4 regions of the Mucilaginibacter sp. P1_D10 genome follow, and region 1 is predicted to be linked to each of the others. Evidence: riboswitches for the same ligand, from Rfam matches in the RefSeq annotation. Region 1 holds a riboswitch; each other region holds the start of a gene.
What was found. Region 1 has a riboswitch for S-adenosylmethionine ahead of AC1DYT_RS08755 (O-acetylhomoserine aminocarboxypropyltransferase/cysteine synthase family protein). Riboswitches for the same ligand answer to the same signal wherever they lie in the genome.
Positions count from the first base shown of each region.

Region 2: another riboswitch for S-adenosylmethionine. It lies ahead of AC1DYT_RS26095 (TlpA family protein disulfide reductase); the one in region 1 lies ahead of AC1DYT_RS08755 (O-acetylhomoserine aminocarboxypropyltransferase/cysteine synthase family protein).
Region 3: another riboswitch for S-adenosylmethionine. It lies ahead of metH (methionine synthase); the one in region 1 lies ahead of AC1DYT_RS08755 (O-acetylhomoserine aminocarboxypropyltransferase/cysteine synthase family protein).
Region 4: another riboswitch for S-adenosylmethionine. It lies ahead of AC1DYT_RS18885 (cysteine desulfurase family protein); the one in region 1 lies ahead of AC1DYT_RS08755 (O-acetylhomoserine aminocarboxypropyltransferase/cysteine synthase family protein).

Region 1 covers NZ_JBFUAP010000004.1:458,371-460,570, reverse strand. Annotated here, with positions in the region: gene AC1DYT_RS08755 (O-acetylhomoserine aminocarboxypropyltransferase/cysteine synthase family protein) at 1-876, opposite strand, end outside; SAM riboswitch class I at 1,111-1,221, opposite strand; gene tnpA (IS200/IS605 family transposase) at 1,502-1,963, opposite strand.
Region 2 covers NZ_JBFUAP010000027.1:38,195-40,394, forward strand. Annotated here, with positions in the region: gene AC1DYT_RS26085 (cysteine desulfurase family protein) at 1-691, shown strand, start outside; tRNA gene AC1DYT_RS26090 (tRNA-Cys) at 700-771, shown strand; SAM riboswitch class I at 881-989, shown strand; gene AC1DYT_RS26095 (TlpA family protein disulfide reductase) at 1,087-1,659, shown strand; gene AC1DYT_RS26100 (SusC/RagA family TonB-linked outer membrane protein) at 1,976-2,200, shown strand, end outside.
Region 3 covers NZ_JBFUAP010000008.1:40,139-42,338, forward strand. Annotated here, with positions in the region: gene metH (methionine synthase) at 1-932, opposite strand, end outside; SAM riboswitch class I at 1,070-1,180, opposite strand; gene hflX (GTPase HflX) at 1,296-2,200, opposite strand, start outside.
Region 4 covers NZ_JBFUAP010000012.1:27,604-29,803, reverse strand. Annotated here, with positions in the region: gene AC1DYT_RS18895 (PIG-L family deacetylase) at 1-7, opposite strand, end outside; tRNA gene AC1DYT_RS18890 (tRNA-Cys) at 22-93, opposite strand; gene AC1DYT_RS18885 (cysteine desulfurase family protein) at 199-1,329, opposite strand; SAM riboswitch class I at 1,408-1,509, opposite strand; gene AC1DYT_RS18880 (S10 family peptidase) at 1,769-2,200, shown strand, end outside.

The DNA.
Region 1 (2,200 bases):
CAGTCCCTGTATATTCAACCACGAATTAAATGGCGATTGCGATGGACCGAAATCGCGCAGCCCTTCCACACGGGCGCGGATAATGAACTGAATATTACCGAAGGGCCCGTTGATGCCAAATACATCGGCAAAAACCAAACCATGGTACCCTTCTGATGGCTCAGTAAATTGCGGGTATTTGCCATTGCCCCAGTTATAGTTACCGCCATCTATAATAGCGCCGCCAATGCTGGTACCGTGGCCGTTTATCCATTTGGTGGTAGATTCTACCACCACGTGCGCACCGTGTTGCAATGGGCGGAAAAGGTAACCGCCTGCAGCGAATGTATTATCTACTATTAGCGGCAGATCGTGTTTGTTGGCCAGTGCTGCCAATTTTTCGAAATCGGGGATGTTAAAGCCGGGATTTCCTATGGTTTCCACGTAGATTGCTTTGGTTTTATCGTCGATAAGCGGCTCTATGCTTTCGGCGGTGTCATCGGCAGCAAAACGCGCGTCTATCCCCAAACGCTTAAAGGCAACTTTAAACTGATTGTAAGTGCCGCCATACAAGTATGGCGAGGTAACGAAGTTATCGCCAACCTGCAGTATATTATTCAACGCCAGGAATTGCGCCGCCTGGCCGGAACCTGTTGCCAAAGCCGCTACGCCGCCCTCTAAAGCCGCGATGCGTTTTTCGAACACATCGGTAGTAGGGTTCATGAGGCGGGTATATATATTGCCGAATTCCTTCAGCGCAAACAGGTTGGCACCATGTTCGGCACTATTGAAAACGTATGAGGTAGTTTGGTACAAAGGAACGGCGCGCGCGCCTGTGGTAGGGTCGGCCTCCTGGCCTGCATGCAGTTGTAAGGTTTCGAATTTCAAGTTTGACATAATCTGTAGATTTAAAGGGTTTTGTATGAAAAATATTTAATTACGATAGGATAAGCATATCCTTTAGGGTATCACGCGTGCTTCCGGAAAATAAAAAGGGGGAACGTGTTACGGGATTAGCAGCAGCAACACATGCAAATACAGCCAATAATTTGGTTGTATGCAGAAGATAGTCCCGATTGGGATTGCTGGTTGTTTTGCTGAGCTACGTAAATTGTACTTTTCATGATTAAAAATTTATATCCCCCGGTATTCTTTTTCCGGGACAGGAATTGGCACCTTCTCCAATTTGGAGGGTTGCCAGCGGGTTTTCGAGCCTGATCTCTCGCCGCTTCTTTATAAACCAAAATCCTTTTGAGGGGAATTGATTAAGGTATCTCTACCGATTAACGTGGGCAAATATAGGGCAATGCCGTTTTAATATCCAAATAATATTTTAATTTTATTGTGAGTGGTAGGATAGCACCTTGTAATAAGCGTTTTTTTTACCCAAAAGCGCGAAGACGACATATTAATCAACATCCGTAATGTTATTGTGTCTGGCTTTGTCCCATCGGGACAACTGGTTGGTAGAAATATTGAAAGAATCTCTTAAGCGTTCCATAGGAACGCCTGGTGTTCGCGACTATTCCAATTCTTTGAAGATGTATTTCTCATCCCAGTCTATTTCAAACGCCGTTAGGAATTCGCGATATTCTTCTAAAAAGGTTTTCTTATGATGGTGTTTTTCCTGGTTTTTAATATACCTAACAACCTGATCAATTTGGCTTTTTCCATACGAAAACGCACCATATCCTTCTTGCCATGCAAACGGTTGCTGACAGAATTCCTGTGCCTTTATCCACTTAGTGCTTTCCGTTTTCACATTCTGCACTAACGAGGATATCGATTGATGCGGCCTCATGCCTATAAAAATATGAATATGATCGGGCATGCTGTTTATTTGCAGCATTTTGTGTTCGTTTTGCTGGAAGATGCCGGTAATGTATTGATGCAGCCGCACTTTCCATGCGCTATCAATAAGGGCACCACGGTATTTTACGGCAAATACAAATTGGATATGAAGCTGGGTATAACTGTTAGCCATGTCGGTCAATCATATTTGCGAACCACCATTCGTTCCTATGGAACGAGCCAATTTACTTATTTTTTCTACCAACCAGGCATCCCGATGGGATGCGAGAAACTTTTAGTTGTTTAGAAATGTATTAATCTGATATCATAAAATCACATTTCTGAATCAAGCAGGCGCATATTCCTTCATTGTCCCATCGGGACAATTGGTTGGTAGAAAAACGGCCCAGTTAATTTTGCACTCCGTAGG
Region 2 (2,200 bases), on a different contig from region 1:
ATCGGTAATACACGCCAATGCCATTACCGGGTTGGTTAACCCGATAGCAGACATTGCCGAACTCGGGCACCGCTATGGCGCAACCGTCCATTCAGACACGATACAAACCCTTGGCAACTATGCCCTTTATCCCGAAAGGTTGAAGCTTGATTTTGCATCTGCCTCGGCAAATAAATTCCACGGGCCTTTAGGTGCGGGGATTTTAGTTAACCGCAGCGGCAAGCGCATTAGCAAACTCGTTTACGGCAACAGCCCGGAACAGCAAACAGGTACCGAAAACGTAGCGGCAATTGTTGGGCTTGCAAAAGCTCTGGAAATAGCCTACTGGGATATTGAGGATAAAATCAATTATATCAAGGCCCTAAAAATAAGGATGATCACAAAACTGCAGGCATTGGTACCGGGTGTGCGGATAAACGGCGGCAAACCCGAAGAGAACCTTGCTACAATCTTAAGTGCCAGCTTCCCTGATTGGGGCGGGCGGCCTTTGAGCAACCACCTGGACGACATCGATATTATCGTTTCGGGCGGTTCCGACTATACTGCACAATCAGCCCCGGTATTCAAAGGCCTGGGCATAGCAACGGACATGGAAACCATCAGGTTTTCGTTCAGTTACAAAAACACGTTAACCGAGATTGATGAAGTAGTGGAAAACCTGGCTACTCAACTGAAATCGGTGGCCGCCTAAATTACTATGGTGGAGTGGCCGAGTGGTTAGGCGGGGGTCTGCAAAACCTCAAACGGCGGTTCGATCCCGCCCTCACACCTCAAAAACATAAACGCAGATTAACAAAAAAAATCGATATGACAATTAAATTATATAAAGCCCATGGGTATAGTAGAATTAATTCTATATTTGCATCGTAATCGTTCTTAATAATTATCAAGAAAGACTGAGGGAAAGGCCCGATGATGTCTTAGCAACCTGTACGCCATAGGTATAAAGGTGCTAATTCCTGTCTGCAGCAATGCAGAAAAGATAATGTCCGCAAAATTATTTGCAATACCTGTAAAAGGTGTTCATTACGTCATCCTCCCTCTTCCCGTCTTCTTGCCGTTATTCGGGGCACAACACATCAACACATGAAAAATAAATACTTATTATTAACAGGAATTCTGCTGTTATCTGCACTTTTTGTAAGTGCACAATCTGTAACGCCGGCAACCCCTGCGGCAGATGCCGACCGCGGTTACATCGTTAAAACCGGCGACCCTGCCCCTGTAGATTTTGAACTGCGACTTACCGACGGCACAAAAACCTCACTAGCACAGCTTAAGGGCAAAATCGTTATCCTGCAGTTTACAGCAAGCTGGTGCAGCGTATGCCGGGAAGAAATGCCTCATTTGGAAAAAGAAGTGTGGCAGGCCTATAAAGACAAAGGCGTTATCCTGATAGGGGTTGACCGCGACGAACCCCTGGAAAAGGTAACCGCCTTTCAAAAAGTAATGAACGTCAGCTATCCGCTGGCGTTAGATCCGGGTGCTGATATCTTCGGGCGGTTTGCTAATAAGAAAAGCGGCGTAACCCGCAACGTGGTGATAGACCGCGACGGTCGGATAGCCTACTTAACCCGCTTATACGATCCGCAGGAATTTGCCGGCATGCTGAAAGCCATTGACGGCCTTGTAAATAAACCTGTTGTTGCCCTTAATTAATCCTTAAATAGAATTAACACAATCCATACCATATGAACACCTCTACTATCAGCCCCTACCGAAGTCCCCGGTTTAACAATCAAACCCTACATTTTAACAGCCTGATGGCTAGCTATCTCTCTTCTATGTGTTGTTATTGCTAATCCTTCAGCAAGGTTCCCGGCATAAGCCACCGCTTTAAAGCCTTCGGAGTAAATCAGCTTTTCATTCTTTACAAATTCAACAAGCCAGCTGGTATTGCACCTTTTGTGTAAGCCATAGCGCGAGCTGCATGCATTCGTATTGATATTTTTTTTGACCTATTCATTAACAAATCATGTTTAAAAATTACAAATCGTTACTGGCAATTGTATTGCTATTATTCACCCTGCAGCAGGCAAACGCCCAGTCTGTAAAAATAAGCGGCGTAGTGACCGCCAAATCCGACGGGCAGCCCCTACCCGGCGTAACCATCGGCGTAAAAGGTATAACAACCGGCACCCAAACCGATTTTCAGGGTAAGTTTACCATCCCGGCAAACGCCAACGACATATTACGGATC
Region 3 (2,200 bases), on a different contig from region 1:
ATATTAACCAGCCCAGCCTTGATGAAATCATCAACCTGGTGGGCAGTTTCGTGCGGGGTTTCGTCGTAAGCGCCAAATTCGTTTGGCAAACCTGCGTTAGGGTAAGCGGAAATATAAACGCCTGCCTTTTCGGATAGTTCCTCCAAATGCGGCCTCATTTCGCGGGCACCCAAAGCGCAGTTCAAACCAACAGAAAGCAAGTTTGCGTGACTTATAGAATTCCAGAAAGCCTCCACCGTTTGGCCCGAAAGCGTGCGGCCCGATGCATCGGTAATGGTACCGGAGATCATCACGCCGCCGGTGTCCCTAAAAGCAGGGTAATCTTTGCCGGCTTCCTTGCATTCTTTTTTATAACGGTCGATGGCAAACAGGGCTGCCTTCGCGTTCAGGGTATCAAAAATGGTTTCTACCAGCAGCACGTCCGATCCGCCATCAACCAAACCACGTACCTGCTCGTAATAAGCCTCAGCCAAATCATCAAAAGTAACGGCACGGTAACCCGGGTCGTTTACGTCCGGTGAAAGTGATGCTGTGCGGTTTGTTGGCCCCACAGCACCTGCCACAAAGCGTGGCTTTGCCGGGTTTTTGGCCGTATATTCATCAGCTACTTCGCGGGCTATACGGGCACCTTCGTAGCTTAATTCATAATCAAGCTCTTCGAGGTGGTAATCCGCAAGCGATATCTTTTGTGTGCTGAAGGTATTGGTTTCGATAATATCCGCGCCGGCATCCAAATATTCGGCATGGATAGCCTTGATCACATCCGGGCGGGTGATGTTCAGCAGGTCGTTATTGCCTTTCAGGTCGGATGCATGATCGCGGAAACGCTCGCCGCGGAAATCCTCCTCGGTGAGTTCGTACCGCTGTATCATGGTGCCCATTGCCCCATCAATAACCAGGATGCGTTTTTCTAGTTCTTTTCTAATGTCCATTGTAAACAGTTGGCAGTTGCCGGTTAGCAGTAGGCAGTTATGAAATTTACCGCATAGCAAAACTGCTAACTGTAAACTGATTACTGCAAACTGGTATATAGCTTATCTCGAAAAGTCAGGGTATAAAAAATGACTTTCGCTTATCTTTCCTAACCGATTTTCTCCCGGTTAAGTAGAATGTAGCACCTTGTAAGCACAGGTTGCCAAGACATCGCAGGGTCTAATCCCTCCGCCTTTCTCCATAAGCATTACAAATATGAATATTAATGTTGTAATGTGCAAGGCTGCGCAAGTATGGGGAGATAAAGTTGCCCTACGGCAACTTTATCTCCCCGGAAGGCCGATGAAATGGCCGTTTTGGGGTTAATACAGCAAATGATCGTAGGGGTATCGTTCCGTATGCATCGTTTTTACGGCATCGTAAAGCATGGTGCGGAACTCTTCCAGGTTTTCTTTTTGGGTGGCCGAAATAAATATCGCAGGCGCATTGTTCTTGGCCATCCAACTGTGGTTGAAATCGTCCATCGTAAGTGGGGTATCCTTGATGTCGATATTATGGTCGGCAGGGTTAAAGGCATCGATCTTATTGAACACCGTGATAGTTTTTTTATCCAGCACCTTCAAATCCTTCAGCGTTTCGTTTACGGTACGTATCTGGTCCTCAAACGTCGGGTGCGAAATATCTACCACGTGTATCAATATATCCGCCTCGCGCACCTCATCCAGGGTAGATTTAAAGCACTCTACCAAATGATGTGGCAGCTTGCGGATGAATCCTACGGTATCTGATAGTAAAAACGGCACATTCTCTATCACCACTTTGCGCACGGTAGTATCCAGCGTGGCAAACAGCTTGTTTTCGGCAAAAACTTCAGATTTTGCCAGCATATTCATGATGGTCGACTTACCTACATTGGTATAACCTACCAAAGCCACGCGTATTAAAGCCTGGCGGTTCTTGCGCTGGGTTTCGTTCTGTCGGTCGATAAGCTTTAGGCGCTCTTTCAGCAGGGAAATCTTATTCAGGATTAAACGCCTGTCGGTCTCTATCTGGCTCTCGCCCGGGCCACGCATACCAATACCGCCCTTTTGGCGCTCTAAGTGCGTCCATAAACGTGTTAAGCGTGGCAGTAAATATTGCAGCTGAGCGAGCTCAACCTGGGTTTTGGCTTGCGCCGTTTGTGCGCGACTTGCAAAAATATCCAGGATAAGGTTGCTACGGTCGAGTATCTTCACCTGTAGTTCGCGTTCGATGTTGCGCATTTGCG
Region 4 (2,200 bases), on a different contig from region 1:
ATTTCATTTTTTAATTATGGGAGGTGTGAGGATGGGTTCGAACCATCGTAAGGAGTTTTGCAGGCTCCCGCCTAACCACTCGGCCACTCCACCTTGTTTTTGTTGTGTACTCGGAACAACCCGTATATGTTTTTGCCGTGCACCCTGTTCTTATCAATAAAAAACTGACAGGAAACGGGACTGGCCGGCTTTGCGCAATTATGCCGCAATCAGCTGATAAATAGCCGCAAGTTTACCGGCGGCATAATTTATCTCTTCCGGGGTGTTGAATTTGCTAAAAGAGAATCGGATGGTATCTCTACCCGCTTCAACGCCGAGCGCACGAAGCACGTGCGACGATGAGCCACTGCTGCAGGCACTCCCGCCCGATACAGATATGCCATACTCGTCCAAACATCGGAGCAGGTCGGGGTTTAACGATGGCACATTGATGCTGAGTACGGTATATAAGCTTTTATCCGCAATGGCCGAATTTCCGTTGAAATTTACGCCCCGCAGCGTTTCGGTAAGCCCGGCAATCAGCTGGTCTTTCAATTGCTGTATGTATTGCCGGTGCTCGTTTATATCGGCATAGGCCAGTTGCAATGCTTTGGTAAGGCCGATTATACCGGGGATGTTTTCTGTGCCTGCACGCAACGCTCTTTCCTGGCCGCCGCCGTGTAGTAATTTGGCCGGCCTTAGGCCCTGCCGACAATATAAAAAGCCTATACCTTTTGGCCCGTGGAATTTGTGGGCAGAGGCAGCCAGGAAATGAACTTTAAGCTTGCTTACATCGTGCCGGTAATGGCCTATGGTTTGCACCGTATCGGTATGGAAAAGCGCATCGTGTTTTTCGCAGATGTTGCCTATCTGTTCAATATCGTTAAGATTGCCAATTTCGTTGTTGGCGTGCATTACCGATACCAGGCTGCGCGGGTTGGTGCTTAGTAAATATGCTAAATGACTAAGATCCAGGTTTCCTTTTTCGTCATGAGCGATGAAGCTTACCGATATTTCGCCGGTTTTTTTGAGGTGCTCCAGCAAACTTAACACGGCATGATGCTCGAACCTTGTGGTAATTACATGCTTTACGCCGGCGTTGCGTACGGCCGTTAATATGGCAGTATTATCGGCTTCGGTGCCGCCCGATGTAAAAATGATTTCGTTTGGCGAAGCATTGAGCAAACCGGCAATGGTTTTTCGGCAGCTTTCGATAGCTTGTTTTGCTTCGCGACCGTGCTGATGATGCGATGATGGGTTGCCGAAATGATTGAGCAGATATGGCGTCATGGCTTCAAACACTTGTTTATCAAGTGGGGTGGTAGCGGCGTTGTCGAGGTAAACTTTCATGGTAATTTAATTAAATTTTGATTTAAACAGGCCAGAAAGCGAGGTGAGATTTACCGCTTAACAAGTTGAAAACTTGCACTCTTATCTTTCTCCTGTTTTGGCAGGAGTTGGAATTAGCACCTTAAATAATAGGTTGCCAAGACGTCATAGGGCCATTCCCTCGGTCTTTCTGGATAAGTTTAAAAGAACGTTTCGATGCAAATGTAAATAAATTCTATTAATCCCATAGAAATTATAGAAAAAATTTGAGAAAACGAAATTTACCATTACATTTGCAGCATCCGCAATTAGCGGTACTGTGTTTTATAATGATAACCCAAGGTTTAAATAATCAATTTTTAATGCGAATGCCCATGCCTCAGATGGGTATGTGCAGCTGTTGTTGCTAACCTCCCAAGCACAAACAAGCTCAGTTTATTAAAAATATTATTTGCCTCCCATGTTACCTTCTTCTTTTACTGTTACAATCAACCTGCGTTTTGTTGCCACTATTTTGCTGGCCGGCACTATTGCTTTACTTTCTACTTCCTGGTCTGAATTTGCCCACCGCCCGTCTGAAGATGTTGCGGCGGGGCCTGCGGCCTTTAGCACTGCGGTAACTTCGCATACCATAGCCTTAAATGGCAAAAAGCTGGCTTATAGGGCAAAGGCGGGATACCTGGGTATAGGTCATTCGAAAGGCCGTGCTGCGGCTAATGTTTTTTACGTGGCCTACAGCCTTGATAATAACGTTAGTGCTGCAAAACGCCCCATTACCTTTGTGTTTAACGGCGGGCCCGGTTCCTCTGCGCTATGGTTGCATATGGGTTCGTTTGGGCCGGTGCGCATTAACGGGCGCGGGAAGGTTGAAGGCAACAGCAATACCTGGCTT